Regions from separate parts of the Bovifimicola ammoniilytica genome, predicted to be linked through region 3. Evidence: riboswitches for the same ligand, from Rfam matches in the RefSeq annotation. Region 3 holds a riboswitch; each other region holds the start of a gene.
What was found. Region 3 has a riboswitch for cyclic di-GMP ahead of OCV48_RS03740 (hypothetical protein). Riboswitches for the same ligand answer to the same signal wherever they lie in the genome.

Region 1: another riboswitch for cyclic di-GMP. It lies ahead of OCV48_RS08840 (hypothetical protein); the one in region 3 lies ahead of OCV48_RS03740 (hypothetical protein).
Region 2: another riboswitch for cyclic di-GMP. It lies ahead of OCV48_RS11005 (helix-turn-helix transcriptional regulator); the one in region 3 lies ahead of OCV48_RS03740 (hypothetical protein).

The regions. Positions count from the first base shown of each region.
Region 1 is NZ_JAOQJN010000006.1:1,844-13,034, reverse strand. It holds gene OCV48_RS08865 (alpha-amylase family glycosyl hydrolase) at 1-107, shown strand, start outside; gene OCV48_RS08860 (beta-ketoacyl-ACP synthase III) at 378-1,349, shown strand; gene OCV48_RS08855 (HlyD family efflux transporter periplasmic adaptor subunit) at 1,427-2,518, opposite strand; gene OCV48_RS08850 (type I secretion system permease/ATPase) at 2,518-4,635, opposite strand; gene OCV48_RS08845 (calcium-binding protein) at 4,654-8,928, opposite strand; gene OCV48_RS08840 (hypothetical protein) at 8,915-9,691, opposite strand; cyclic di-GMP riboswitch class I at 9,804-9,920, opposite strand; gene OCV48_RS08835 (Mbeg1-like protein) at 9,971-10,555, opposite strand; gene OCV48_RS08830 (hypothetical protein) at 10,542-11,191, opposite strand, start outside.
Region 2 is NZ_JAOQJN010000008.1:68,336-79,526, forward strand. It holds gene OCV48_RS10970 (hypothetical protein) at 1-151, opposite strand, end outside; gene OCV48_RS10975 (serine/threonine protein kinase) at 209-1,630, opposite strand; gene OCV48_RS10980 (adaptor protein MecA) at 1,894-2,679, shown strand; gene OCV48_RS10985 (DUF1858 domain-containing protein) at 2,821-3,024, opposite strand; gene OCV48_RS10990 (DUF362 domain-containing protein) at 3,295-3,465, shown strand; gene OCV48_RS10995 (Hsp20/alpha crystallin family protein) at 3,708-4,169, opposite strand; gene OCV48_RS11000 (hypothetical protein) at 4,370-5,779, opposite strand; gene OCV48_RS11005 (helix-turn-helix transcriptional regulator) at 5,804-7,207, opposite strand; cyclic di-GMP riboswitch class I at 7,632-7,699, opposite strand; gene OCV48_RS11010 (response regulator) at 7,663-8,529, opposite strand; gene OCV48_RS11015 (LuxR C-terminal-related transcriptional regulator) at 8,592-10,058, opposite strand; gene OCV48_RS11020 (MerR family transcriptional regulator) at 10,211-11,038, opposite strand; gene dnaB (replicative DNA helicase) at 11,159-11,191, opposite strand, start outside.
Region 3 is NZ_JAOQJN010000003.1:1,501-12,691, reverse strand. It holds gene carB (carbamoyl-phosphate synthase large subunit) at 1-1,547, shown strand, start outside; gene OCV48_RS13955 (hypothetical protein) at 1,722-1,829, shown strand; gene OCV48_RS03770 (GNAT family N-acetyltransferase) at 1,831-2,259, shown strand; gene OCV48_RS03765 (histidine phosphatase family protein) at 2,278-2,946, shown strand; gene OCV48_RS03760 (DNA gyrase/topoisomerase IV subunit B) at 3,122-5,041, shown strand; gene OCV48_RS03755 (DNA gyrase/topoisomerase IV subunit A) at 5,064-7,685, shown strand; cyclic di-GMP riboswitch class I at 8,045-8,161, shown strand; gene OCV48_RS03750 (hypothetical protein) at 8,274-9,044, shown strand; gene OCV48_RS03745 (Mbeg1-like protein) at 9,031-9,603, shown strand; cyclic di-GMP riboswitch class I at 9,654-9,769, shown strand; gene OCV48_RS03740 (hypothetical protein) at 9,881-10,645, shown strand; gene OCV48_RS03735 (hypothetical protein) at 10,632-10,802, shown strand; gene OCV48_RS03730 (DUF2974 domain-containing protein) at 10,778-11,191, shown strand.

The sequences.
Region 1 (11,191 bases), on a different contig from region 3:
TAAATGGTGATTCAACAGGAATTATCAATGATGAGAAAACTACTCTTAATACTAAAGACCTCAACACTCTAAAACCTTTTGAATATTATATTATTCTTTCAGAATAAAAATATAGGCTCTTTATCCATTTTATATATGAAACAACATCATATATAGACCGGGTAACGAGCCTGATTTATTATAATCCTGTTTATTGTCTTATAATTATTCTGCCCCTGTTATTTGTAAATGTATTAATTACTTCAGCCTGTTTATCTTACTGCTTATCTTACTGTTTATCCTACTGCTTATCGTACTTTTTATTTTATTTTTATGCAAGATATCCTTATTTTCGGTGTATAATTAAATAACGTATATTTTATGAACGGAGAAAGCTTATGACATCATATATATTAGGAACAGGTTCTGCTGTTCCTGCAAATATTGTAACAAATAAATATTTTAGCACCATTGTCGATACAAGTGATGAATGGATTACTGACAGAACCGGCATCTCAGAACGAAGAATTTCAAATAGTGATACAACTGCCACATTATCAATTAAAGCCGCTATAAAAGCTATTAAAGACTCCCATATCTCACCGGAGGATATAGATTTAATTATTGTAGCCACATTAACTCCTGATGGAAAAATGCCAAGTACAGCATGCAAAGTCCAGGCTGCAACCGGTGCCATAAATGCTATGTGTTATGATATAAATGCTGCCTGCACCGGATTTATGTATGGATTACAGACGGCCCATGCTTTCATTTGCTCTGGATTAATTAAGCATGCTCTTATAATAGGTGCTGAAACACTTTCTAAAATAATTGACTGGACTGACAGAGGTACCTGTGTATTATTCGGTGATGGGGCCGGTGCTGCCATATTAGGTGTTTCCCATTCAGATAAACGTGGCATACTATGTTTAGAACATGGTTCAGACGGAAGTAAAGGCGATGTATTAACCTGTGGAAATGCTCCACTAATTAACCCTTTTATTCAAAATAATTATACCTCTCCTTATGTCCATATGAATGGTCAGGAAGTATTCAAATTTGCCACAAGAAAAATCCCGGAAATTATTGAATCATTATCAACAAAATCCGGAATAGAAATAAAAGATTTTAACAAAATATTACTACATCAGGCAAATAAACGTATTATTCAGTTTGCCGCTAAAAGATTACATCTTAGCGATGATATTTTCCCTGTTAATCTTGATAAATATGGCAATACTTCAGCTGCAAGTGTGGCAATCCTCTTAGATGAGGTATTACATAACGGAACCGTAAAACCTGGCGACCTTATTGCTTTAGCTGGTTTTGGTGGTGGACTTACATGGGCTGGTATTCTTATGACATTATAATAAGATTGTCCTTGAATATGTAATTTACGCCTGTCGCTAAATCGTATTATTATAACATTATAATAAGATTATTCTTATTACTTTTCCCTGGCTGTATTTTTTAAAGCTCCGGTTATAGGATCAAGAAAGTATTTCATAATACTTCTTTTTCCTAAATCAAATTCTACGGTTGCAGTCATTCCCGGGAGTAATTTAATCTTATCATTATTATTTTCTATGCTAAGCTTTACAACATATACATTCTTAACTTCATCTGTTGATACTGCGCCTGCCGATATGTAAGTTATCTTTCCTGTTAATGTACCATATTCCGAATATGGATATGCCTCTAATTTAATAACTGCCGCTTTACCAATCTTCAAGTCTGCAATATCACTGTTTTTCACATAACAGGTTAACTCCATAGGTGTATTATCAGGTATAATATTCATCAGAACATTTCCTGTTCCAACGACATTTCCTGTAAGTCCCTCCTGCATATTCGTTACATATCCATCAGTTTCTGAATGAAGTATTTTATTATCCAGAATATTCTCTGCCTTTTTAATACTGTTATCAATCTCAGAAATCTTCTCATCATTGTCAGCTATTTTAGAAAGTACAGACAGATTATGTTGTTCTTTGTTATCAACAATTGAACCTTCATTCGTTTTTGCTATATACTTTTCCTGTGTAACTATATAATTAATTGTATTCTTCATACTTTCATCGTATTGATTTATATCAATTGAACTTATATCCTGATTATCTAATATCATCTGATATATTTTATTTTCTTCTTCTAGCAATTTCTTTTGTGCAGACAGATTTTCAACATCTATATTATCGTATGAGGAATCTATTTTAACCAAAATATCACCTTTATGCACATACTGACCATTACTTACCAGAACCTCATTTACCACGCCGTCCTGCTTAGCCTGAACATTGATAACACTTCCTTTTGGATTAACTGTTCCTCCTGTCGTAGATACGACATCGATTTTAGATACTGAAGCCCATATAATGGTTACTACAAGCAATGTAAATATGCTCCAGATAATAACCTTTCCACCTATATGTGCCGGTTTCTCAATTATTTCAAGAAGCTCAGGCATAAAATCATACTTAAGGTTTCTATCTCTTTTTCTACTATATTTCTTCACATAATTAAGCATTTCTTTTCTCATTAAACTCTTCCCTCTTTCTGCATATTATACAGATAATAATAAAGTCCCTGGTTACTCATTAACTTCTCTTTAGTATCGAATTCAACAAGTTCGCCATTATCTATTACCATAATCTTATTAGCATCTTTAAGTGTTGACAATCTATGTGCAATTATTAATACAGTTCTGCCCTTACATATTTCCTGTAAATTATTCTGAATAATACTTTCTGATTCATAATCAAGTGCCGAAGTCGCTTCATCAAATATAAGTATTCTAGGATTACTAATTATAGCTCTTGCAATTGCAATCCGCTGTTTCTGTCCTCCTGATAAGCCAACACCCTTTTCGCCAATCATAGTATCATAGCCATTTTGCATATGCATAATAAAATCATTTGCACCTGCTATTTTCGCAGCAGCAATAATCTTTTCCATAGATACCCCAGGACAATGTATCGATATATTTTCTGCAATACTTCCATTAAACATAAAATTTTCCTGCAGAACCACACCTATTTGTCTTCTAAGCCATGCCGGGTCGACTAAAGATATATCAACGCCATCTACCATTATCTTTCCACTTTCCGGAATATATAATCTTTGTATAAGTTTCGAAATGGTACTTTTACCTGAACCGCTCCTTCCCACTACTCCTATAATCTGTCCCGGTTCAATATCAAAACTTATATTTTTAATTACTTCCGGTGCATCAATTCTATATCTGAACTTCACTTTCTCGAAAGTAATTCTGCCTTTAATTGATGGAAGCGACAACTTATTTATATCAACTCTTGGTTCTGTTGATGTATTAAAAATATCACCTATTCTCTTAACAGACATTGATGCCTGCTGATACTCCTGCCACAATTGGACAAATCGTAATACAGGACCACTTACTCTGCCTGATAACATTCTGAAAGCAACTAATTCACCTACCGTAAATCTACCAGCCATTACATACTTAGCTCCCATAAAAAGAATTAATAAATCAAATGTTTTCTGTATAAACTGTCCAAGTGTATTAGCTGTACCTGCAACCATTGAAGTCTTATATCCTGCTTTAACATAATCAGCCTGAAGACTTCCCCATTTCTTTTCAACTTTAGGTTCTAAGGCAAATGACTTAATTGTCTGAACGCCTGTGATACATTCCACAAGATATGATTGTGTTTCTGCGCCTGCGTTAAATTTCTCATCAAGTCTCTGTTTGAATAATGGAGTTACAATAATTGATAATATTGCAAAAACCGGCATAGATGCAATTACTACAAATGTTAATGGCACACTATAAAAGAAAAGAATTATTATATAAATTATAATGAAGAATAAATCTATCAACGATGATAGAGGTGTTCCTGTCAGAAAGGACCTTATACTATCTAATTCTCTTACTCTTGCTACCGTTTCACCCGTACGTCTTGATTCAAAATATCTAAGTGGTAATGCAAAAAGATGTTTAAATAATTTGTCACTTAACATTACATCAATTCTGTTAGTTGTATGTGTAAATACATAACTTTTTGCCAGACCTATTATCATTTCAAATACATACCCTAAGAATAAACCTATCACCAGCACATAAAGCGTTGACAAAGTCCTATGTACCAGAACTTTATCAACTATGACCTGTGTTACAAGCGGTGTCAGAATTCCTAATATCTGAATAACAAAAACTGCCACCAATACTTCTATAAATTCTTTCTTATATTTTAATATTGTCGGAATAAACCACTTGAAACCAAACACAGCCTCTTTATCAATAATGCTTTTATTACTAAGCAGAATAACTGTTCCCGAAAAAATATCTCTGAACTCTTCTACAGATATTAATTTTGGTGGCTTATTTGCTTTTAGAATCATCACCTTATTATTATCTGTTTTTCCAACAATAAAATATGTATCATCTTTAGCTTTACATATTACAGGAACATTCAATTCTTCTAACTGTTCATATTTCAGTTCCTTAATTTTTCCCTTTATCTTTAACAATCTTGCGGCTGTCATCATTTCTATTTCAGTCATATCCCCTACATTTAAGGAGAGAATATGATTCAACTGTTCCTTAGACACATTTACATTGAGCAAATGTGTCATTGTCAGAAATGAAGCCATTCCACTGTTTATTATATTTTCCACTTTTGTACCCCCATTATTCTATTGATTGCTTACAAACAGCTGTGTATCTGTCATATTGTTATCCTGTGTTGTTATATTAACCATCTCTGAAACATTTCCATCATCTGATGTTGATGCCATGCTCTGTACAAGTAGTTCTGACTGTTTAAGCGCTGATTCATATACATATGTTCCATTTATTATTGAACTAAAATCGTTCTGACTTAATGAACTTCCATCTGCAAATTCTGCATTAAAGTTCTGATATGAAGAATTTATAAAATAATCATTAAGAATAATTTTATCTGTAGTATCACTGATACTTACTTCAAGATTATTTCCGTTTTTTGTCATCATAAGGTCTTCTATGGATATATTTTCTTCAAATGACAATATATTACTACCTGAATTATCAACAATGGTGTCTATTCCATCACCTCTGCCAAAGATATAGGTATCATTACCATCTCCACCGTAGATTGTATCATTTCCGACTCCGCCGTAGAATGTTTCATTTATGTTATATACATCTGTTCCTTCATATCCTGTAAGAACATCATTTCCAGCTGTTCCATTCTTGATACTTATAAGTTCTATGAGTTTATCTTTGTTCCATACTGTTCCGTCACTGAATTCTATGTTTTCAACAAAGTAATAACCGTAGCCACAGTATCTCTTGTAGCCATAGGCATTCTTTATTGTTATTCGGTCTGCGGCACTGTAACGGATTATTATATCGTTTCCAACTCTTTCTATCGTTACGTCAGATGGATTTATTCCTTTTCCGAAAACTATTCTGTCTCCATTTACATACTCTCCGTCATCATAGATTGTATCTTCTCCATCTCCAAGTTCAAAGTAGTATGTATCATCTCCATATCCTCCGTTTAGGGTGTCGTTTCCGACTCCTCCATAGAGTTTATCATTTCCGCCTTCTCCATTCAGGATATCATCTCCGGCTCCTCCATAAATGGTATCGTCTCCATCTCCTCCATTTACCGTATCGTTTCCTGAGCCTGCATACACTAAGTCGTTTCCATCGTTGGCATTTATTATGTCGTCTCCGGCTCCCGCATAGAATGTCTCATTTCTGTTATATACATCTGTTCCTTCATATCCTGTAAGAACATCATTTCCAGCTGTTCCTGTCTTTATACTTATAAGTTCTATGAGTTTATCTTTGTTCCATACTGTTCCGTCACTGAATTCTATTTTTTCAACAAAGTAATAACCGTAGCCACAGTATTTCTTGTAGCCATAGGCGTTCTTTACTGTGAATTTATCTACTTCGCTATATTTTATTACAAGGTCATTTCCTATTCTTTCCAAAGATATATTTTCAGGACTTATTCCCTTTCCGAAAACTATTCTGTCTACATTGACATACTCTCCGTCTTCATAGATTGTATCTTCTCCATCTCCAAGTTCAAAGTAGTATGTATCATCTCCATAGCCTCCGTTTAGGGTGTCGTTTCCGACTCCTCCATAGAGTTTATCATTTCCGCCTTCTCCATTCAGGATATCATCTCCGGCTCCTCCATAAATGGTATCGTCTCCATCTCCTCCATAAATGGTATCGTTTCCTGAGCCTGCATACACTAAGTCGTTTCCATCGTTGGCATTTATTATGTCATCTCCAACTCCCGCTATAACTGTAACATTGCTATTATTACTTATATTTATAGTATCAGATTCATTTGAACCAACTATCAGATTTGATGGTATTACATTCTTTAATTCTGTTATAATTTCAGGATATTCTATATATTTTTGAATATAATTAACCAAGTTAATCTGATTATCATTCATAACTGCAATATATCTGCCTATATCTTTTATAATGCCTTTTACATCTATTCCTTCTGAAATGCAAATACTCATATAAGTATCAAATATTTCTGTATTTATATAATCATCATTCTCGATAAATACCATTTCCATATAATCCTTAAGTTTTGTCTCTGCATTCAAAAGATTATAATACAGTTCATGTATATTGTTATACAAGCCATTCAATATATCTGCTGCTGTATTTACAGGATTACTTCCTTCTGTTCCAATGAAATTACGTCCCATGAACATCTCTATTACTCTGAGTTTCTTAGCATCAATATTTCCACCACGACTTCCACCAGATATATTATCTGCTCCAGTTATAAAGTATAATATTTTAGTTATTATCTCACTTTTTTCATTATCATTATCTGATTTAGCGAACAAGTTTACATATTCTGCTAATCTGCCTGTTGTGTCTTTCTGCATTAATGTATGCAATGATGCTACATTTCCTATTGCATTTACATCTGGCATCTTCTCGATATCTTCTGATATACGCTCTGATTCTTTTTCTATTGTATTATATGATTCTGAATCAAACGAAAACTCACCTATCTTCCTTTTTCGTCCATCAAAATACTTAATATATGCAGTATTTACACCATCAATTTCCTCCGTCTTAAGTGAAATTGATTCTATTCCTAATTCTTTTAATGTCTTTAATTCATTCGCTTCTGATATTCCATTTCTATTATTATCCTGCCATACAAGTAATCTGTAATATGCACTGTCTTTTTCATCTATTATCCCATCACCATTTTCATCGTATTGAGCTAATGCTTCAAAACCTAATCTTGCAATTGAACCATCCGGCATTACAGTTGAACTTCCAAACAATTCTGATCCATCATTTATAATTCCGTCACCATTTAAATCGATTGCTAATAATCCATCGTCTGACGATACCCACTGCGTCTTCTCTGAAAGCCCGTAGTTATCATTATCAAAATATACTCCATTTTCTACATCAGTTAATTCAAAGCCATCTCCATCAAGGTCAATTACTAATGGATCTGATATATAACGTACTGATGCTGAAGCTTGTCTATAACTTTTATCTAACCACCCAAACAAATGCTTAATAGATTTCCATTTGAATTTCTTATCTAATGTAATATACTTATTATTTTCTGTCCACTTACACAATCCGTCTATGACCATTTTACTAAATGACTTACCAAAATCCAATACTGTATTTACTTTATCAAATATACCTTTGGATACGCATTCAATTATAATTGAACCATCTACTATATTACAAATTTCATACAACGCTTGCAAATATTTTCCATTCGTTATTAACTCCTTGATTTCTGATATCCCTTCATTATACTTATTAACGAGTTCATTAAATTCATTATTTTGTCTTAATTCTAAGTTATTTAAAAATGTATCATAATAAAATACTCCACTAGCTACATACAAATATTCTTTAACATCTTCATTGTTTATTAATTTGTTCCATGAGACCTCTGCATCATTCCCCTCTGCCATCATTTCATCAATAAACTTCCCAATTCCATCACTTGCATTTTCCATATTTATATTAAATATATTATTTGCAATAAATACAGATTTTGATGATATTGATTTTATTAAACGGCTAACAAAACTTGAATCTCCCTCCTCCTTAAAATTACCATTTTCATCTAACAATTCTGCTGGCATATGATAGCCAACTCCAAATGAATTCGGACTTCCAATGTTTATATATTTCTTTTTTATACCTGGAAGACTCTTTAATAAGGATCCCACAAAACTTACTGTTGGTTCATAACATATTATTTTATCTGATTTTTTTTCAATATCTTCCTTATATTTATTTATAAATTCGTTTGAAAAACCTTGTCCATCAAACGAAACACATCTATCAATATCATTATTCTGTAAATAATTTTTACCCTGATTCTTCTCATACGCAATCGTCACATACTGTGCCTGATTTCCACCTGTTGAATGTCCACATACAGTTATATCTATATCTCCATCAATATTATTCAATTCTTTTCTTGCCGCATTAATAGCATCTTCATAAAATTTTAATTCTCTTTTTGGCGACTCCGTATCTGATACACATGAACCTTTAACATTTTCTGTCCATTCACTTATATTTATCTGTTTCCCATCATCATCTCTTACTATATAGGGACTATCAATATAATTTCCACAAAAAACTACGTATACTTCTGATGTGTCCTTATTAATAAAGCAAACTGATGATGTAGTAGTATCTTTTTTGTCAGGATATATCAGTTGTAAATTCATTAACTCACTATCATTTTCTATAAATGATATAATTTTATCCATTCCAAGTTCTTTATCTGTATATCCTGCTATCCCATCAAAACATGTTGTTTTTTCAACTTTCTTTATATCATTTATAATACTTTTAACGTTTTTATTACTCACATCTACAGTATCAATATTGTAATATGTTAATGCTGATAAATATAATAACTGTTCATTACTTAGACTCATTTGTTTCCTCCTCTATAAAAAAATCTATTTCATCTGTTCCAATCAATCCTCCAATTTCTTCATATCCTTTTTCTTTATATATTTTTTCTCTTTCTAAATATGTTTCTTCTGGATAGGATACTATTGAAATAGATATGCTATCATCTGACATTTTAGACTTTAATATTTTCTTAAAATACTTTTCATAATCCTGATTAAATTCATTTTCAGGAACTTCAATTCTATATGATATACATACATTTGCATTTTTTAATAATCCATCTAAAGTATTATTTTCACTTTCAATATAAAAGCTACTTGCAAAACCGCAAAAACCTTTTATTTGACATATTTCATATACAGATATATCACTAATATATCTATTAACTCCCATTTCATTAGATAAAGTATCAAATTCTCTTTTCAAAATATTTTGTTTTACCAATTCACTCATATAGTCATCTGATATTACTTTGTAAGAATCATAATATCCATCATTATCTATATCTTTATCTCCGTCTGGATATAATATAATCCAATACTCTTCTTCTTCACCTTTAATTTTAACTATAACTCTTGCATAATTATCTGAACCAATATATTTTCTCATTTGCCTACTATCTACTACTTCAAAGTCTTTTTGGTATTTATTCTCCATATATTCAAGAGCCACTTCTGCACACTTGTCTGCATTCATTACTGTTTTTTTATCACACCCTGTAGCACTTATAATTACTACTGAAAATATCGCCACTATTAACATACTTTTTTTTATCTTTTTCATTCATTTCCTCCTATAATATTTATTTTCCTTTTCTTTTGTATTAATATCTTCTGCCCTCCTTTACTTCTTTTATGCTTTTTATTTTAAAATTAAAAAAAGCATAACGAATACGTTATGCAACCGAACTATCTTAGGTATTTATTATACTAACAACTTACTTTCCTCAATAACTACCCGTAGACTCCTGGCTTTGCGTCCATACATTTCTGTATGTTTGCCCTTTATCTCTCTTTTACATTTACAGTATAATTTATTAACTTACTTTTTTCAACATTTTTTTCATTTCCAATACTTCTTTTCATACGCAATTGTCACATACTGTGCCTGATTTCCACCTGTCGAGTGTCCACATACAGTTATATCTATATCTCCATCCACATTATTTAATACATTTCTGGCAGCACTTATAGCATTATTATAAAACTCTACTGCAAGTTTTTGCTCTACTGTATCACACTCAACTGCCCCTTTCATATTACTAATCCATGTAGAATTACTATTAATGTTTCCATTTTCATCTTTATACTCATAAGGACTATCTATATAATTGTCGCAATATACAACATAAACTTCTGACGTTTCTGTATTTACAAAACATACTGATGATGTAGTATTATCAATACCACTAGGATATACCATTTGTAATTTCATTAATTCACTATCATTTTCTATAAATGCTATAATTTTATCCATTCCAAGTTCTTTATCGCTATATCCTGCTGCTCCATCAAAACAAGTTGTTTTTTCACCTTTCCTTACACCATTTATAATATTTTTAACATTTTTATTACTCACATCTACAGTATCAACATTATAGTATGCTAATGCTGATAAATATAATAATTGTTCATTACTTAGACTCATTTGTTTCCTCCTCTATAAAAAAATCGATTTCATCTGTTCCAATCAATCCGCCAATTTCTTCATATCCTTTTTCTTTATATATTTTTTCTCTTTTTAAATAAGTTTCTTCCGGATATGATACTAAAGAAATCGATATTATATCTTCTGATATTTTAGGCTTTAATATTTCTGTAATATTCTTTTCATAATCCATACTAAATTCATTTTCAGGAATTTCAATTCTATATGTTATATATACATTTTCATTTTTTAATAAACCATCCAAAGTATTATTTTTCTCATTAAAACTGAAATCGCTTGAAAAACCCCAAAATCCTTCTATTTTTGATATGTTTCGTTCTGTTATATATATATCACTAATAAATTTATTAACTATTACATTCTTAACATTACTGTCCAATTCAACTTTAATTTTATTATTAACAATATCACACATATAATCATCCGATATTACTATGTAAGAATCATAATATCCATCTTTATCTGAATCATCATAACCATCTGGACACATCATAATTCGATATTCTTTTTCTTTTCCTTTAACTCTAACATCTACTTCTGCATATCCAGCTCTTCCTATAATTCTTTTCTTTTCTTGGCTATATGTTACCTCAAAATCTTTCTGATATTTATTTT
Region 2 (11,191 bases), on a different contig from region 3:
CTATCGCTGTCTTTCTTCCTAACACCTCTGAATAATAATTTCCGAGTAATATGGAAAAATGTGTTGCTCCAGCGCCTCTAGTCATTCCTGCTACTGCCAGTTTATGATAGGTTTTTCTGCGTACTATACGTTTTCTTCTAAAATTAATCATACTTTAATGCCTCTATGCTGTTCTTATAATCATCTTACAATCATTTTATACATTTAATTAATAATTTCTCATTAATATCTTCACTATGTCCCCATAAAACTTTTCTGATTCCTTACATTGCCTAAATGGATTCTCAATATACGGCATTCTTAATACATTAATATTTCTTTGTCTCAAAAGCCTTTTTATCCCTTTATCATCCGAAAAGTTCGCAACATACAATATATTTTTATCTTCACAATCTAAAATATAATCTTCATACTTGAATTTTAAATATTCTTTGATATCGGTAATCACCACAATTACCTGATTTAAAAGCGACGATTTCTTATTATATACACCACAGTCATGTATATTCACCGATTTCCTTAATCCCATAGAATCTGCGTTGTCCTGTGTGCAAAATTTCCCATAATTAGGCAATATCTTGCATCTTTTATATGTGTATATACCATCTGAACATACTGTCTTATTATCAAAATCCAACATATTAATTATATCCTTGGATAAATTATCTTCTATATAGAATACATCTGACATTCTATGCTCTAAATACTTAGTAAGTCCTAACGCAAGGTGGGTTACTCCTGCATATCTTCTACAGCCATAAATTGCAATATCAAGCGATTTCCTATCTCTTACATTACTATTTCTGCATTTTTTACTCTTTCCATCGCAGCCATTATTATTCGTTGATGCTCTGTTAATACTTATCTTTTCAACTATTGAAGTTATAGCTTCCTCTATAATTTTTGTTGATGTATATCTGTCTTTAATGTCCTTTTCCATACATATAGATATAATTCTCAAAATATCATCTCTATAGTTATATAACTGCATCTGAAATCCCTGATATACCTTCTGTATCAGCACGCCAATGCCATACACGTCTGTCCATATACCAATTTCCCCACTATTATACTGCTCAGGCGTAATATATTCCTTAGTAGCCATATTCTTTTCATCCGGAATATCCTTAGTTAGCATGCAATTTCCAAAATCAATCAAATACACTCCATTTTTACTAATGATTATATTCTCCGACTTAATATCTCCATAGATTATTCCATATGGCTTAGTAGTATGTAATAAATGTAATATTGTACATATTCTGCATACATAACCTAGCACCTCAAGAGCATCATTTTCTTTATTATTCAAATATTCTTCAAATGATATTCCTTCAATATACTGCTCAATAATGTACCAATATTCTAAATCTTCCTCCACATCATAAACAACCGGAATACCATCAATGTCTATCATATTGAGAATATTGACTTCTGAATTATAACACTTCTCATTAATAGAATTCTTAGATATTCTCTTCATGGCACGTAATGTTCCTAATATCTTATGTCTTACCAGAAAAACCTGTGATGTGCCGCCTTCGCCTAACAGACTTATCTTCTCATATTTACCACCATTCACCCTGTAGTCCATATATTTTTTTATAAATCCCTCCTTCTTATTTAACATTTTGTTGTATGTTGTGTATTAATTATAATACATTACATTTTAAATTGCAACATTTATTTTATTTTTTTATTTTATTACAGTTTACTTTACATCTGGCATTATAATAAGTTATACTATCGTATATTATCTCAATATTAAAGTTCTAAAATCCACCATTATATGTATTCATGCATAATAATCAGAAATGTTAATTATATCAGAACTAACACAGACATATACCTTTAATATTTCGTAAACATATCCATACCAAAGGAGGAATATATATGGTTTTTGAAAAATTAAACGATAATCAGATTAAATGTGTACTTGATAAAGAAGATTTATTTTCCAGAAAAATTAATATAAAGGATTTATTTTATGGTTCCCCGGAAACAGAACAGTTGTTTAAAGAAGTGGTTTCAAAAGCCCAGGTTAACTTTGATTTTAATACTCAGAAATTTCCTATATCTATTGATGCCATCCCCCTTCCCAATGATACTCTTGTAATAATTATTACTATAGTTGAAGATCCTGAAGAAATCGATTCAAGATTTTCAAGATTTACACCTGATCCTAATGCTGCATCAGACAAATTATTTTCATCCAAAGCAGATACATCTGCCGGTCATGAAGATATTTTTAGCTTTTTTAATAATATTGCAAATCAGATTTCTAATTCTCCTAAAGATTCACCGGAAAATCCTAATTTATTTGATTCAGCTAAAAATACTTCGCCTACATTTGAGAATGCTATTATCGAGGCACCTTATGGTGTCACACCAGCATACACTATCATCTTCAAATTTGAAAATATTGATAAAATTATTGAACTCTCAAATATGCTTATAAAAATTTACCATGACCAAAATTCATTATATAAACTTGGCACTTCCTATTATCTTTTTGTATACTATACCTTGGATAATAAAGAATATTTTTATAGAATATGCGATTTGATAAGCGAATACGGAAATCTGGTTATTAACAGTCCGACTACGTTAGAACACATTTTAGAGCATGCTGAATTAATCATAGCCGATACCGCTATCCAGGAATTATCGCAAATCTAAAGTCTAATCTAAGAATATCGAAACATCATATAATAATTTCGTAAATTTGAGCAAACAAAAAAATGTATCCTGATTTTATATATTTCACAGGATACATTTTTCTGCCATACAAGGCTTTCAATTTATTTTATATTTACCCGATTATTTTGTTGCTAAATAATCATTAATCTCTGATACTAATTCATCAGCATTTAATCCGTGAACCATTGCTGCTTCTTCAAGGCTTTCACCCTGTGCAGAAGGACAACCAATGCAATGCATTCCTGAACTAAGGAGAATTGGAATAATTCCATCATCTATTCTAACAATTTCACCAATTAACATATCTTTTGAAACTTTTGACATAAATTACCTCATTTCTGCGATGTTCCGGTTTTTATGCCATTATTCGTATTAACATCGCTAAACAAATAATGACTTTATGGCACAATTATCACTTTTTTCGCCATCGCATACATTATATTACACGGCATTTATTAATGCAACTTTATTTTGTAATTGCACTTTATTTAGAACGTAAAAATACTTGAATAGTTCCTCTATTTGTATTAAAATAGCAATAAGATTTGAACACAAATCTGCGATTTACTTATATATTCTAAAGGAGGAAGAATTATGGCACACGTAATTAACGACGGATGTTTAATGTGTGGAGCTTGCGCTGGCGCCTGTCCAGTAGGAGCAATCTCTGAGGGTGCAGACAAATACGTTATCGATGCTGATACATGTATCGATTGCGGAGCTTGTGAAGGCGGATGTCCAGCAGGCGTTATCTCTGCAGAATAATCATTCCACATTTTTAAAATAAGACAAAATAATAAGACCATTACACTAACTATATTAGGTGTAATGGTCTTATTTGTTAATTATTATTATCTTTTGTATTATCTATTATTCATAGATATGTTTTTTCTTTTCTTTACTTTTGACCTGTTTCTTTTTAAGTGGATGTTTTGGATTCTTATCTGCCATAACTTATCGCCTCTTTTCTATATTTAACAGGTTATATAAGATTCTTCTATCTAAGATTATCCTTCAATAGCAATATATTTGTTTTCTTCAACTTCTTTGGCCTCTTTCTTTGGAACAAAGAGTTTTAAGATACCATGTTTAAATTCACCTTTAATGTCTTCCTGTTTTACTTCACTGCCAACATAAAAGCTTCTCTCACATGCTCCGGCATAACGTTCCCTACGAATGTAATGTCCAGTTTCTTTATCCTTTTCATCTTTGTCAAGACCTTTAGCTGCGCTAATTGTCAGGTAACCATTTTCAAGTGAAGCCTTAACTTCATCTTTTGTAAATCCAGGTAAGTCAATTTCTAATTCATAACCGTTATCATTCTCTTTAATATCGGTTTTCATTATTCTTCCTGCTTTCTTACCATATAATTTCTTATCCACATTTCTCATATCTTTATCATTATAAAATGGGAAATCATCAAACCAGTCATCAAATAAATTTTCTCCAAAAATACTAGGCATTAACATAAGTCATCTCTCCTTTTCTAAAATACTATGTTTGTTTACCATGTTTCTCTGGAACTGGGATGTTCAGGGAGCTCATAGGACTTACTTCATATCCTTTTTTTGCATCCCTTTCCTTTGTTCTAGGTGTAATATAACACTTATTATTAGCAATGTCAAGAGGTGAGTGCTATTTTTTTGTGAACATTTTGTGAACATTCTTTTTATTCATTTATTCTATTTTTAAATGCGGACACAGCAACAATAATTCCTGCAATCATTATTATTACTAATTCCATAACCTGCGTAGTATCACCAGTCTTTGGAGCTTTTGCATTTGACGTTTTTGTATCTGTTGCTTTCTCTTCTAAATTGTTATTATCGTTCTTACCAATAACTTCATTGCTATTATTATCATTATTATCAGAATCATTTCTGCTATTATCATCTGTGCTATATACAAGTGCATATGTCGAAAATTTATCCGTGTCAAATGAAATTGTACCGTTTTCCTTATCATAGATAACCGGTATCTTAGCAAATGATTTGCTTCCGTCAGCCTCCATATGCTCGCGAATTATATAAAAGCTGCCATCTTTGCCCTTTAAATCATCAGCAAGATTAAATGTAACTGTCAGATTATTGGTAAGTTCTGTTAACTTATTTTCCCATGCTTCAGTCTTGTTTCCTTTATTAATAACACTGTATAAATTCATGTCAAGATATGCGCTTACCACGTCATTTCCCACATTTTCTTTTATATCACCCTCTAAAACAGCTGCCTCATTTTCTGACAAATCCTTAACTTCTAGTCGGATATTGCCTGAATCCACAACATTTTCACCATTAGAAATGCTTCCTGACTTCACATCCGAACTCTCTGTATTAATAATATCATTTGTCTTAGTAAATAAAGCACTCAGATGAAGATTTGTACGAGGCATTATAAATGTAAATGTACTGACTTCGCTGCCTGCTGTTATTGTGTTTCCGTTTAATGAACCTGCCACAAACTGATAACCATAATCAGGCTTAATTTTTACAGTAACCATACTATCAGGTTTAATTGCCACCAGACCAACTTTTTCATTCTGGTCATTTATATTTTCAATGCCGTTGCTTCCATCAGGCAGTATTGCTGAGATTATCCTGACACTTCCATTTGCAACCTTACCATCTTCACCAAATGTATCGTCATAAGCCCAGGTAACCGTATAGACACCGCTGCCCGCCTTACTTATCTCGATATCATACATATCTGCTTCTGCAACGGTGTAGACCTGCCAGCCATCTTCTTCCACACCATCTACTTTATCTCCATTAATTTTAGCCTCAATGGAATATCCAAACTGCGGAAGAATTGATATCTTATGCATATCAGCTTTTTCCACATTAACCATATTATCTGTTACCACGCAATCATCAACTTTAATGTATGGTCCAAAAGTATCTAATAATTCCAGTCCTGACTTAATGTTTACTGTTACCGTCTTAGGATTAACTAATCTTACATCTGCGCCTTGCACATTTTCACCTGATAGCATTGTCCCAAACACACATATCATAACTAAGCCTAGTAACCATGCCATTTTATTCTTAAATTTTAATGACTTTTTCTTCTTTGTCTTAACCATATTTCTCACCTGCTTTCTCATATTTTATACATTCTTTCTCCAATTATAATAAAACTGTATAAGACCAATACGTGATTTCGTATCAGTTTTATTATTCAAATTGGTTATATGTCTGTATAACACTGCTCTCGACATTGAGATTTTAACCGCTATATCCTGTACATTTTCATCAGAAATTAACAGCGTTTTCAGCACTTCACTTTCCCTTGGCGTAAGTGAGAATTTCTCACAGAATGTCCGGAATTTTTCTTCTTCATCTGCCTCATAAGTCACTTTTTCCTTTTCATCTGTATCTGTTTTTCTTTCAAACTGATTTGAATAAATATACAGAACAATACTTATCAACGCAAACAGGCATAAAGCTGTGATTATAATTAGCATTACGTCGTTCTTAAGCAGGGCAACTGACAACGCTCCCGTAAGTATGGCGCACAAATTATTAGTAGCACGCCCAAGTCCCGCAAAAAGTTTCGGGACTTTCGTATTCCCCGACAACTCTATAAATGCTGTAGAAAAGAACACAACAAAGAACCCTGCCGAGATGTAGAAAAGTATTAACCCAACTAAGAAAGGTCCTCCCAGTTCAGTAACTACGACACATATTGTAGACAACAGCGTTACACAATACATTGTAATATTCATATATTTTCGTTCACCAATATCATATATAAAGCCTGCCATCAGACCGCTTAGAGCAAGAATAAGCCGTGGCCATTGTCCAATATCGACGCTCCCGCCTGCGTGTACTAAAGTTACGGAAATATTTAATGTAGAGAAAATGCAGCTCATAAGTACAACTGCAAGTGTCAAGGCTACACCTGCAATTAAAGGGCTCTTCATATTTCCCATTCCATTTATGTACAATACATTTTCATCTGGTATATAATCTTCTAACTTCATAATCAGCACCACGAATACTGCTAGTGTCACTGCTACGAATACCGATTCTCCAAGTTCACTAAATACCAGATTATTATTAATAAACTGCATAAATATACCAAGTGCATACGCAATACCAATATTTTCTGCTAAATGTTTACGCTCGCTTATGACAACGCTGAATATATAATGAATCTCACCTCCTAATATTCCTAATACAGCAAACAACAGACACCCCGGCAGCAATACTGACATATACGAACTGTGCCTGCATATCGTAAAAATGCATATTATACCGGCCAATGCGCTTGCAAATGCCATAATGTATTTGCTGCTGCCACTTATGATTTTGTCCAGTATCGGATATAAGAAGAATCCCATACAGCTTGCTCCAAGAATATAGCTTTCTGCCAACACCACACTCTCTGAACTTGCAACATATGTCATCATATTGTCAAACATATATTCTGCGCCCAGAAATACAAAGTTGAAAAATGCCAATGCGACTACAGACAAAATTCTTTTTCTGTTTTCTAAATCTATCTTCATTCGTGTAGTGTTCCTCTCTTCTTAAATCTAATAATTAAAACTCAGATTTCAAACTTTATGCTTTATACTTCAACTTTCAAGTTTCAAATCTCTAATCTCTAATCTCTAATCTCTAATCTCTAATCTCTAATCTCTAATCAATATTATATATATTACAAGATTTATGTCTATATTATAAACAAATGTCACCCATATTCAAGGTGACATTTGTCTCTAACTGCAGTTTTTATAACATTTGTGTAGCTTTTGCACGATATTTAATTGTTCTATTTATATAATAACTTCTTTAATTGTTCCCACAACATTTATATTTTCTTATATCTTATTTTGGTATATTTTTAATCTTTTTCTTAAAGGCAAATTCTATCTAAAAATATACTATTATTCCAAGACACAAAAAAAGCTGCAATAAAACTTTTCGTATTATTGCAACCGAACTATCTATGTAATATACCTTAGACTTCTAGCTTTGCATCCATGCATTTCTCAATAATTCTCGTAACTATTTCCTTATCAAGTGGCTTTAAGATACAACCTGCAGGTTTTAATCTGATAATTGATGCAATATTTCTCTTTTCTGCAATCTTCGTTAAGAACACAACCGGAAGTTTCCTTAATTCCTCATCGTTTCTTATCATTTCCAGCATTATCCTCCCCTCACACAGAGGCATTTCATAGCTTAAAAACATCATATCCGGTCTGTCTTTTTCTAACATACGCATTGCCTGTAATTCAGTACCCGCTGCTGATACTCTGTATCTGTCTCCAATAATTGATTTCATATCGTTATAGATTTCATCATCATTATCTACCAGCAAAATATGTTTTCGTTTGTCAGCATCAGCTTCATTATCCAATTCAGCTTCATCCCATATATCCGTTTTGTTTTTAATTTTATCCTCATTTTCTATATAGTTACTTACATCTGATATATCTTTATGTTCTGCATTTTCATCTTCCGTTATATGCAATCTGTCCGCAATGCATTTCATAATATCCCTATTCTTAATAGGCCTATATAAATGTGTATACTGCGTTTTAGAATACAGCATCTCATACTGCATCGTATCTTCTTTTTTACCTATGGTAATTATAGGAATAGCTGCATGTACAATCGTCAGGATATAGAATAGCTTTGAACTTATATTCTGATAACAACTTATAAATACCACCACCATATCCGGTCTGAACATTCTAATCATATGCGATACATCTTCCGCATTCTTCATAGAACACAACTGAACCTGATACCGACTTAACATAGCCTCTTGTATACAATGGGCCGTATCATTAAAATCTGCTACAAATAAAATTCTTTTCATAATCGTCCCTCCTGATATTCAGTGGTAGTAGTTCTATACAAATATTTCATTTCCTGCGTAAATCACAAAATATTATTTTCTTTTGCAACCTTTACCGCACGTCTGCGGTTATTAACGCTTAACTTTTTATATATATTTTTGGAATGAAATTTTACTGTATTTATGCTGATTCCCATAAAATATGCAATTTCTGAATTTGTTCTTTCATTTGCCATTAACTGTAACACTTCACGTTCAGTTTCCGTAAGACTTGGGAAATCTTTTCTACATTCCTTGAGATAATCAGGATATAATAATGCCATTTTCTTAGACAATGCTATCAGATGATTGATATAACTGTTTAGACCAACTTCTTTAATATTACGATTTCGTTTGTAATCTCTTAATAACAGATATGCCTTCTCACCTTCATCTGCAATTAATCTGTCTAATTTTCTTTTCTTAGCTACTTTTATAACCTCGTCCATTAATCCATATGCTTCATCACATTTTCCACCAGAATAATATGCTATCGCACACAATAGCTTTAATTCACACAAATCTATAACCCGATGTCCGTCCTGCAATATTTTTCTTAATAATTCACCAATTGCAACTACCGAATAATATTTGCCCTCAATTAAATATGCACGCATTTTTATCATATAACGAAATACGTCTGTCATGCACAATCTGCCATATTCGTTTGGTGATTCATTCTCAAGCCACTTCTTAACCTCTGTTATATCGTTATCATACATCGCACCCCACGCACGTAATGAATTATGATTCTCTGTTAACCACCTGCTGTCTGTCGATGTAATCTTATTATAAATCTGGTCTAACATTGGATATAGAACTGCAATCTGACCCGTAGCAATCATAATTCGCATTTGCAGATATAAAGCTGCAAACAGCACTGCGACCTCTCCGTTCTGTTCAATAATCGGAATATTTCCAACTAACGATGCTATTGCGCCAAAGCAGTCATCTTCCATATAACAAATTTCCGCATATGCAACCTCATACATTCCTATTGCACTGTCACCATACAATGCACTTAAACATTTCTTTACCTCTCCCTTATGTCCCTTAATAAAATCTCTATACTCTGATAGATCACGAAAACCATTAATAAGGCTTACTCTTCCTGCTGCAATAGGTAAATTAGGTTTCATATAGTCGGCATTTGACGAAAGTTTTCTGACTGCATGCCAGAATTTATTATTATTTCGTGCCGGAATAATTATATCTAAATGTAATCTCATAAATTCAATTTGATCAACACACTGTGCATATTCACGAGCCTTGTTTAAATCTCCATATATTGAGCATATAATTGCTGCAGCGGTTGACAGATATGGTGTAGCTTTTATCTCTTCTTCAGGAAATGCAAATATGTACTTATCACAATTTTTAAAACCACTTAAGGCGCAAGGTCCCCAGAATATTTTCAAAAGTTGTGTTTTTAATTCTTCTAAATTATTCTGTAATAACAGTTTGTCCAATTCTTCCGGATTAAAACGTTCATTTGCCCTGTTTTTAAGCATACGCACTCACCTCCTGTTTTCTTATATTTTATGACATTTTATTATATTTTTGTACTATCCGTAAGTGTAGTTTAGAATATCCTGCCAATTATTATATTAACATACAAAATGTCACCTTTATATAAGGCGACATTTATCTCTAATCATATAATTCACATAATCTTCTTTATCTTTGAGAATATCCCTCTCTTTATTTTCGCACTTTCCTTTCTGTGAAGCTGGCAACTCCTAATTGTTTCATCTAACTTCTTGAACCTTTCTTCCTCCTGCTTCTCACGTATATGCATAAGGTAATCCATCTCTTTAATTACATTGTCCGATACGATTTCGCTTACCTCTTTCCCTAACATTCCCGTATTCTCCTTAAGTGCATTTGACACCACCTCGGAAATTATGGACTGGAACTGCTCTAACTTACCATTATTAGTCCGTTCTGAAATATTTCCCTGTGATCCATTATCAGTAGTCATAAGTTCACTTTTGCGTTCCCCATTGTTATAAATCTCTTCTTTATCTTTAACATTTGATAGCATACCGTTATTCGTCTTGTCTTTATCATTCACCATTACATTATTATCAATATCATTTCCTCCGTCATTCACAAATGCGTTATTAACATTATTGGCATTTCCGCCATTCCCTGTAAATGTATTATCTCCACTATCATCAACCGCTGCTTCACCATAATCTGTCAGCCTGTTAAATAATTCTTCACGCAGCCCTTCAATGCTCTCATTTTCCCTTGTATTCATATTCGTTAATTCCGGAATCAGCATTTTAATTGCTTTAAGCTGAAACCCTCCGTCCTTCAACTCCTTAACCCTCTTGAACAACTCTATGTAATAATCGGTATAATACCTGTGTCCCATTTCATTACGCGGAATATCAATTCCTAATTCTTCTTCCCAGTATCTTAAAACGTGGGATTCTACCTCGATTAACTTTGATGCGTCTGAAATAATATATCTTTTTTCTTTCATAATCCCCTCATTTCTGTGTAGCCTTATACACTATTTGTATATTTTCGAGTTATAAAATCTTTTATTCGAAAAAAATATACCACATTAAAGACAACTTCTTCAATGTGGTATTCATTGTTTTTATGATTTTTTCGCATCGTAATTGACGAATTT
Region 3 (11,191 bases):
AGATATTAGTTCTTGGTTCAGGCCCTATAAGAATCGGACAGGGTATCGAATTCGACTTCTGTTCAGTTCATAGTACATGGGCATTTAAAGAAGAGGGTTACGAGACAATTATCGTAAATAATAACCCTGAGACAGTTAGTACAGACTTTGATATCGCAGATAAGCTTTATTTTGAGCCACTTACACCGGAAGATGTAAGAAATATCGTTGATTTAGAGAAGCCTGATGGTGCAGTAGTACAGTTCGGTGGACAGACCGCTATTAAGTTAACTGAGAGTCTTATGGAAATGGGCGTACCTATTCTTGGTACAAAAGCTGAGGACGTAGATGCAGCAGAAGATAGAGAGTTATTTGACCAGATTCTTCAGCAGTGTAAGATTCCAAGAGCAGCAGGTGGTACAGTTTATACAGCAGAAGAAGCTAAAGAAGTAGCTAACAGATTAGGATATCCTGTACTTGTCAGACCATCATACGTTCTTGGTGGACAGGGTATGCAGATTGCCACATGCGATGAGGAAATCGAAGAATTTATGGCAATCATTAATAGAATCGCCCAGGATCATCCAATTCTTGTAGATAAATACCTTATGGGTAAAGAGATAGAAGTAGATGCAGTATGTGACGGACAGGATATTTTAATTCCTGGTATAATGGAACATATTGAAAGGGCCGGAGTACATTCAGGTGATAGTATTTCTGTATATCCTGCACAGTCATTATCAGATGAGATTATTGACAGAATCGAAGAATATACAAAGAGACTTGCAAGAGCACTTCATGTTCATGGTATGATTAACATTCAGTTCATCGTATATCATGATGAAGTATATGTAATCGAAGTTAACCCTCGTTCGAGTAGAACAGTTCCATATATAAGCAAGGTTACAGGTATTCCGATTGTTAAACTTGCTACGAAAGCAATAATTGGTAAGACAATTAAAGAACTTGGATATGAACCTGGTTTACAGAAGAAAGCAGATTATATCGCAATTAAGATGCCTGTATTCTCATTCGAGAAAATCAGAGGTGCTGAAATAAGCCTTGGACCAGAGATGAAATCAACAGGTGAGTGCCTTGGTATAGCTAAGACATTTGATGAGGCATTATATAAAGCATTCTTAGGCGCAGGTGTTAATCTTCCAAAACATAAGAAAGTTATTATTACTGTAAATGATGCAGATAAACATGATGCTATTTCAATTGGACAGAGATTCGAAAAATTAGGTTACGAAGTATATGCAACACGCAGTACAGCCAAGGTACTTCAGCAGAATGGTGTAAATGCCATAAAAGTTAATAAATTATCACAGGAATCACCAACAGTAATCGATTTATTATTAGAGCATAAAATCGATATCGTTGTAGATACACCAACACAGGGTCGTGATAAGACAAGAGATGGTTTCTTAATCAGACGTATATCTATTGAAACAGGTGTTAACTGCTTTACATCACTTGATACAGTTAATGCATTATTAACAAGTTTAGAGAGCAACGTTAAAGATAACTTAACATTAATTGATATAGCAACAGTTAATACAAGATAGTTAAAAATAAGATTTTATATGAAATAATCATAGCAAAAACACACTAAATAAAGCGGTACATATTGCATATGCAATATGTATTGCTTTATTTTTAGTTAAATGATAAAATGATAAAAGTGCGAAAATGCAACAAATACGGCGTAATCAGACGGATTTAGGAAGCTAAGTAGTAATGTGGATACATCGACAGAGGGCATCTATGAAATAACATATTCGGTTAATGATTTAATCAGATGTAATGCAACTAAGACAATAAATGTTGTCGTGAAAGGTAGCGAATAAAATGGTAGAACTAAAAGAAAATAAACTCGATATTGATACATATTTGGCCTTAAGAGAATCGGTAAACTGGAAAGTGCTAAGTTATGAACAAGCGAAAAGGGCATTAGAACACAGCCTGTTTACAGTTGTGGCATTGGATGGCAACAGACCGATTGGAATGGGAAGAATAGTTGGTGATGGTGTAGTAATAGATTATATACAGGATTTAGTAGTAAGACCTGACTGTCAGAAGAGTGGCGTTGGAAGAATGATAATTGAACGACTTATACAGTATGTGAAAGAAACTAAATTAGAAAATACAGAGATAATGTTATGTCTTATGTGTGCAAAAGGCAGAGAAAAATTCTATGAGAAATTCAATTTTATCGCCCGTCCGACGGATAGTTTAGGACCTGGAATGATACAATATATTTCTGATAAACATAACTAAGAATGGAGGTTTGTCAGTTTGAGTAAAATCATACATATATATTTAATAAGACATGCCAGACAGAATAGTCCGCTTTGTAACGTGAATGTTCCACTTGCAGATGAAGGAATAGTTCAAAGTGAATTAGTCGGAGAAAGATTAAAGGCATACAATATTGATAAAGTATATTCAAGTAATCTTATAAGAGCTAAGATGACGGCAGCTATAATCAGAGAGAAATTAGGACTTCCGTCAGATGATAATGGCAAATATGAAAGAATTGGACTTAGAGAAACTGATTTTGGAGAGCTTACAGCATTGCCAGATGAAGTTATTAAGGTTAAGTATAAGGATTATTTTAATCGACGTGAATATGCTGTTTCAGATTTAAGGATACCTGGCGGTGAAAACGGCGAAGAAGTATATGAGAGAATGAATAAAGAGATTGAAGAGATAATAAATGAAGCAATTTCTGGTAATTATGGTAATGTGGCAGTAGTAACCCATGGTGGTGCTATCAGATGTTATCTTGCAGGGTTATTAGGCATGCCATTTGGAAAGCGTTTCACGATAGCTAAGACTATGGAGAACTGCTCGATAACACAGATTAATTATAATACCGAACTTAAGAATTATAGCGTGGAACGTATTAATGACTATGCACATTTAGATGGACATAGGGAATTACTAAGAGAAACATTTAAATAAATTTATCAAAAAACGGAGAAGGGCGGAAGAATTGTGCCGATGCGCCAATTCTTCCACCCAGCTAAATGTGTCGCAGGCGGCACATTTAGCGTTTATCGCCGGGCAAAATCTGATATTTTGCCCGCGGTTCCTCCGGCATAATATGCCTGCGGAAATGGAGAAGTGTGAAAAGAATATGTCAGCAGAGGTAACGAAAAAATATGATGCGAACAGCATTTCCATATTAGAGGGTCTTGAAGCTGTAAGAAAAAGACCGGGAATGTATATCGGAAGTGTTTCAACAAAGGGATTAAATCATTTAATATACGAGATAGTAGATAACTCAGTAGATGAGCATTTAGCAGGATATTGTAACGAGATAACAGTTACACTTGAGAAAGACGGAACAGCCATAATTAAGGATAATGGACGAGGTATTCCTGTCGGTATTAATGAGAAAGCGGGAATTCCTGCGGTTGAAGTAGTATTTACAATACTTCATGCCGGAGGTAAATTCGGTGATGGAGGATATAAGATATCGGGAGGACTTCATGGTGTAGGTGCTTCTGTTGTAAATGCATTATCAGAATGGTTAGAGGTTAACATAAGAGTTGATGGAAAGGTATATAACCAGAGATATGAGAGAGGTAAAGTAATGTATCCTCTTAAAGAAGTCGGAACCTGCAGAAAGAATGATACAGGAACAACGGTACAGTTCAAACCTGATGCAGAGATATTTGAAAAGACATATTTCAAGGCAGATGCCATAAAGAGCCGACTGCATGAAACAGCCTATCTCAATCCTAATCTTAAGATTGTATTTATAAATAAGAGATTTTCAGAGGAAGAGACAGTAGAGTTTCATGAGCCTGATGGAATTAAGGAATATGTTAAGGACCTAAATAATGGCAAAGATGCACTTACAGATGTTATATATTTCAAGAGAGAAAGAGACGGAATAGAGATAGAGACTGCGTTCCAGTTCGTAGACGAATTTCAGGAAAATATCTTAGGTTTCTGTAATAATATCTATACACAGGAGGGTGGTACACATCTTACAGGTTTCAAGACGAAATTCACAACTGTAATAAACCAGTATGCAAGAGAGCTAGGAATACTTAAGGACAAGGATAATAATTTCACAGGTTCAGACGTAAGAAATGGAATGACCGCAGTAATAGCAATTAAGCACCCGGACCCAAGATTCGAGGGACAGACTAAGACGAAGTTAGATAATCCTGATGCAGGAAAAGTAGCGGGCGAACTTACAGGAGAAGAATTAGTATTATATTTCGATAAGAACTTAGAGACACTTAAGCAGGTAATAGCATGTGCCGAGAAATCAGCAAAAATCAGAAAAGCTGAAGAAAAGGCTAAAACTAACCTGTTAGTTAAACAGAAGTTCTCGATAGACAGTAATGGTAAATTAGCTACCTGCGAGAGCAGAAAGCCTGAAGAATGTGAGGTATTCATAGTAGAGGGTGATTCTGCCGGAGGTTCAGCGAAAATGGCAAGAAACCGTAAGACACAGGCGATTATGCCTATACGTGGTAAGATATTAAATGTTGAGAAAGCCAGTATGGATAAGGTACTTGCAAATGCTGAGATTAAAACCATGATTAATGCATTTGGCTGTGGTTTCTCCGAAGGCTATGGAAATGATTTCGATATAAGTAAATTAAGATATAATAAGATAATCATTATGACCGATGCCGATGTCGATGGCGCTCATATTGATACATTATTGCTTACATTTTTCTATAGATTTATGCCGGAATTAATAACACATGGACATGTATACATTGCCATGCCACCATTATATAAAGTAGTTCCTAAAAAGGGCGAGGGCGAATATCTGTATGATGATAAAGCACTTGAGAAATACAGAAAGACACATACAGGATTCACATTACAGAGATATAAAGGTCTTGGTGAAATGGATGCTGACCAGTTATGGGAGACTACTCTTAATCCTGAGACAAGAATTCTTAAACAGGTAGAGATAGAAGATGGCTTTATGGCATCAGAGGTTACGAGTATGCTTATGGGAAATGATGTACCACCAAGAAGAAAATTCATTCACGACCATGCTCATGATGCAGAAATAGACGTATAGAAGAATGGAGGTAAATTGACAGATGGCAGAACAGATTTTGAAAACAGAATATTCAGACCTTATGCAGAAATCATATATAGATTATGCTATGAGCGTTATATGTCAGAGAGCATTACCAGACATTCGTGACGGTCTTAAGCCGGTTCAGAGGCGTGTATTATATGCAATGGACCAGTTAGGTCTTAATTATGACAAACCACATAGAAAATCAGCACGTATTGTCGGTGATACCATGGGTAAATACCATCCACATGGTGACAGTTCGATATATGAAGCATTAGTTGTATTAGAGCAGGACTTCAAAAAAGGAATGGCACTTGTAGACGGACATGGTAACTTCGGCTCAATAGAGGGCGATGGTGCCGCTGCAATGCGTTATACGGAAGCTAAGCTTAAGAAGTTTACACAAGATGTATATCTTAAGGATTTAGATAAAGATGTAGTTGATTTTGTACCAAACTTCGATGAGACAGAGAAAGAGCCTGAGGTACTTCCAGTCAGGGTTCCTAATGTACTTATAAACGGTGCAGAGGGTATTGCAGTAGGTATGACAACAAGTATTCCTACACATAATTTGGCAGAAGTAGTAGATGCTGTTGTGGCATATTTAGATAACAATAATATTACTACAGAAGAATTAATGCAGTACGTTCAGGGACCTGATTTTCCAACAGGCGGATTGGTTGTTAATAAGAGCGAGCTTCCTGAAATATATGAAACAGGAACAGGTAAGATTAAACTTCGTGGTAAAGTGGAATTCGAAAAGGCTGAGAAGAAATCAGACAGGGATAAATTAGTCATAAGTGAGATTCCATACACGATGATTGGTGCAAATATTGGTAAATTTATTTCTGATGTATGCGACCTTATTGAAACGAAAAAGACACAGGATATAGTAGATATATCTAATGAATCAACTAAAGAGGGTATAAGAATTGTCCTCGAATTAAAGAAGAATGCAGATGTAGAGAAATTAACAAATCTCTTATATAAAAAGACAAGATTAGAAGATACTTTCGGTGTAAATATGTTAGCTATCGTAGATGGCAGACCAGAAGTGTTAGGACTTAAAGGAATTATAGAGAACAGCGTTAAATTCCAATATGAGATTCAGACCAGAAAATATACTACACTTTTAGCTAAAGAACTAGAGCAGAAAGAGATTAAAGAGGGACTCATAAGAGCCTGCGACATCATTGATCTTATAATTGAGATTCTAAGAGGAAGTAACAGCATTAAAGATGCTAAGAATTGTCTGGTTAATGGTGATACAAGCAAGATTAAATTCAAGAATAAAGAGTCAGCAGTCTATGCAGGTAATCTTAATTTCACAGAGAAACAGGCACAGGCAATACTTGATTTACGTCTCTATAAGCTGATTGGTTTAGAAATCTTAGCATTACAGAAAGACTATGAAAATATAGTAAACAGAATAGCTGATTACGAAGAGATACTTAATAACCGTAAGGCAATGAGTAAGGTAATCAGAAAAGAACTTCTAGAAATCAAGAAAGAATATGCAGTACCAAGAAAGACTGTAGTAGAGGACGGTAAGGAAGCTGTAGTCGAAGAAGTTAAGCTTGTAGAGCAGGAAGTCGTATTCCTTATGGACAGATTCGGATATGCTAAAACGATTGACACAACAGCATATGACAGAAATAAGGAAGCCGCCGACAAAGAGAATAAATATGTATTCAGATGTATGAATACGGATAAAATCTGTATTTTCACAGATAACGGTAATCTTCATCAGGTAAAAGTAATAGATATACCATTTGTCAGATTCAGAGATAAGGGAACACCGATTGATAATCTGGGTAATTATGACAGCAAAGATGAGAATATTATATTTATTACGGATACTTCGAAAATGGCGGAACGAAAGTTGTTATTTACTACTAAGACAGGTATGATGAAACTCGTTGACAGCAGCGAATTCAATGTTACTAAGAAAACAGTAATGGCAACTAAGTTAGGTGCAGGAGACTTACTTGTAAATGTCGCTATAACTGACGCAGTTACGGCAGCAGTCATTAAAGATGGAATCTCACAGGCAGGTTATGAAAATGCATATAATCCTGTTGCGTTATCCGGTGGTTCAGATGATATGGGAGAATTTAACGGATTAGATAATGATTTAGGCGGCGGCTTCAATGATGACTTTAATAATGGTTTTGGAGATGACTTCAGTGGTGGATTCGGAGACGACTTCACAGGAGGTTATGGAGACAATTTCACACAAATGAGTTTCATGGATAATCTTGATAATCAGAACTCATCAGATACAGCTTCATCAAAAGAAAATTTATCAGAAACGGATGTAAATGGCAATTCTAATCCTGATAGCAATACAGGTGAAAATGGTAGCACAGGCAATGAGCCTTCGGAAGAAATACTGACTAACGAAATGGTAGTGCTTCAGACTGAAAAAGGAATGTTCCTGAGATTCTCATTAAAGGAGATACCTGAGAAGAAGAAAGGTGCTATCGGTGTCAAGGGAATAAAACTTAATGCAGGTGACAGCGTGTCAAATGTATATGTGCTAGATGCAGGCGACAATATGATTGTGAATTATAATGATAAAGAAGTGGCTTTAAGAAAGTTAAAGACTCTAAAACGTGGGGCAAAAGGAACAAGGAAGTAAAAGATATACACATGATGAAGTGTTTGCAAAACTAAGGGGCTAAGGGTGACAGTTAATGATTAATACTAATTATCAACTTAGATATTTGACATAATTCTTGATATATGATGTGAATAATTCCACATCATATATCAAGAATGAGTTATCTAACTCTAAAGTTGCAAATGATTTGAATTAATAATTGAAATGATATTAAATGGGTGGTTCTGATAACTACCCATTTATAATTTAAAAGATGTTTGTTAAGCTGCAAATATAAGTTTATTAATATAATTTGTGATAACCAATATATTAGAAACTGTGAAGAATAGAAAAATGTTGAAAAAAGTAAGTTAATAAATTATACTGTAAATGTAAAAAGAGATAGAGGGCAAACATACAGAAATGTATGGACGCAAAGCCAGGAGTCTACGGGTAGTTATTGAGGAAAGTAAGTTGTTAGTATAATAAATACCTAAGATAGTTCGGTTGCATAACGTATTCGTTATGCTTTTTTTAATTTTAAAATAAAAAGCATAAAAGAAGTAAAGGAGGGCAGAAGATATTAATACAAAAGAAAAGGAAAATAAATATTATAGGAGGAAATGAATGAAAAAGATAAAAAAATGTATGATAGCAATAGTTGTATTTGCAACGGTAATTATAAATTCTACAGGTTGTGAAAGTAAGCCGATTATGGATGAGGATAAGTGTGCAGAATTGGCATTGGAATATATGAAAAATAAATATCAGAAAGATTTTGAACTTGTTAGTAGCGTACAGAATAAGAAAGTTATTGGTAGAAAAGGCTACGCTACAGTTAGAGTGCTTACAGATGAAGAAAAAAAATATCGTGTTATAGTGTATCCAGATGGTGAAGAAGATACAGATAAAGATGGATATTATGATTCATATAAAGTAATATCAGACGATTATATGTGTAAATTAGTGGAAGAAAATGTGAAAGTTGAGTTAGATTATATAATTAACAAGGCAGGTTTAAAACAATTTATTAGCAATGTGTATGTGGATGAGATATGTAGAATAGATGGTTTCTGTGGGTTCGCAAGCGATTTTTATATAGAAAATGGAAATGATAATTTGGACGCTTTATTGAATAATAAGCAAGTATATATAATATATAAAATTGAGGTACCTGAAAGTGAATTTAATATAGGTTATGAAGAGAGTATTACTGAAATATTAAAACCTAAAATATCAGAAGATGTTATTTCTGTCTACATTGAATCATATCCAGAGAAAATATATTTAGAAAGAGAAAAAATATATAAGGAAAATGGATACGAAAAACTTAATATGCTAAAAGGAACAGATGAAATAGATTTTTTTATAGAGGAGGAAACAAATGAGTCTAAGTAATGAACAGTTATTATATTTATCGGCATTAGCATACTATAATGTTGATGGTAAAAAAAATGTTAAAGATATTGTAAAGATAATAGAGGAGAAGAAATATACAACTTGCTTTGATGGAGTAGCTGGATATACAGATAAAGAGCTTGGAATGAATAAAATTATATCATTTATAGAAAATGACAGTGAATTAATGAAATTGCAAATGGTATATCCTAGTGGTAGTGATAATACTACATCATCAGTATGTTTTGTAAATACAGAAACATCAGAAGTTTATGTTGTATATTGTGGAAATTATATAGCAGGAAATTATGAATATAAAGATGAAGATGGAAACATTAATAGTAATTCTACATGGATTAGTAATATGAAAGGGGCAGTTGAGTGTGATACAGTAGAGCAAAAACTTGCAGTAGAGTTTTATAATAATGCTATAAGTGCTGCCAGAAATGTATTAAATAATGTGGATGGAGATATAGATATAACTGTATGTGGACACTCGACAGGTGGAAATCAGGCACAGTATGTGACAATTGCGTATGAAAAGAAGTATTGGAAATGAAAAAAATGTTGAAAAAAGTAAGTTAATAAATTATACTGTAAAAGTAAAAGAGAGATAAAGGGCAAACATACAGAAATGTATGGACGCAAAGCCAGGAGTCTACGGGTAGTTATTGAGGAAAGAAAGTTGTTAGAATAATAATACCTAAGATAGTCAGGTTGCATAACGTATTCGTTATGCTTTTTTTATTTTAAAATAAAAAGCATAAAAGAAGTAAAAGAGGGCAGAAGATATTAATACAAAAGAAAAGGAAAATAAATATTATAGGAGGAAATGAATGAAAAAGATAAAAAAAAGTATGTTACTATTGATAGTATTTGTAACAGTAATTATAAGTTCTACAAGTTGTAAGAAAAAAGTATATATAGATGTAGACAAGTGTGCAGAAGTGGCACTGGAATATATGAAAACTAAATATAATGAAGATTTTGAAGTTGTATATAAGCATGAAGTCAGAAGAGTTTTTGGAAGTGCAGGATATGTAGAAGTAGATGTAAGAATTAAAGGAAAAGAAAAAGAATATTGTGTGATAGTATATCCGGATAAAAAAAATGATAAGGCTTATGTTTCATATAAAGTAGTATCAGATGATTATATGTGTGAATTGGTAAAACAGAATGTGAAATTAGAATTAGATAACATAATAAAAGAAATGGGAATTAATAGATTTATTAGTGAGATATATGTTGATGAAATAGGTGAAGTAAAAGGATTTCATGGCTTTTCAAGTGATTTCTATATTAATGAAGAAAATAATACGCTACAGGGACTATTAGATAATAGATGTATAGATATAAGTTATATTATAGAAGTACCAGAAAGTGAATTTAATAGTTCATATAAGAATAGTATTACGGAATTATTATATAGTAAAATATCAGGCGATATTATATCAGTTTATATAAAGGCATATTCTGAGGATACGTATACAGAAAGAGAAAATGTGTATAAGGAAAAAGGATATGAACAGCTTAATGACTTGATAACATTAGAAGATATGTATATTTTAATAAAGGAGGAGGAAACAAATGAGTCTAAGTAATGAACAGTTATTATATTTATTAGCATTAACATATTACAATATTGATACTTTAGATGTGAGTAATAAAAACGTTAAAAGTATTATAAATGATATAAAGAAAGTTGAAAAAACAACATGTTTTGATGGGATAGAATGGATAAAATTATATCATTTATAGAAAATGATAGTGAGTTAATGAATTTACAACTGATATATCCTGACAAAAAAGATACTACTACATCATCAGTTTGCTTTATTAATAAGGACACATCAGAAGTATACGTAGTTTTTTGTGGAAATTATATTGATAGTCCCTATATAGTAAGAGATGATGATGGGAAACAGATAAATATAAGTGAATGGACAGAAAATGTTAAAGGTTTATGTGTATCAGATACGGAGTTGCAAAAAAGAGAATTAAAATTTTATGAAGATGCTATTAATGCGGCAAGAAAAGAATTGAATAATATTGATGGAGACATAGATATAACTGTATGTGGACATTCAACAGGTGAAAATCAGGCACAGTATGTGACGATTGTGTATGAAAAGAAGTATTGGAAATGA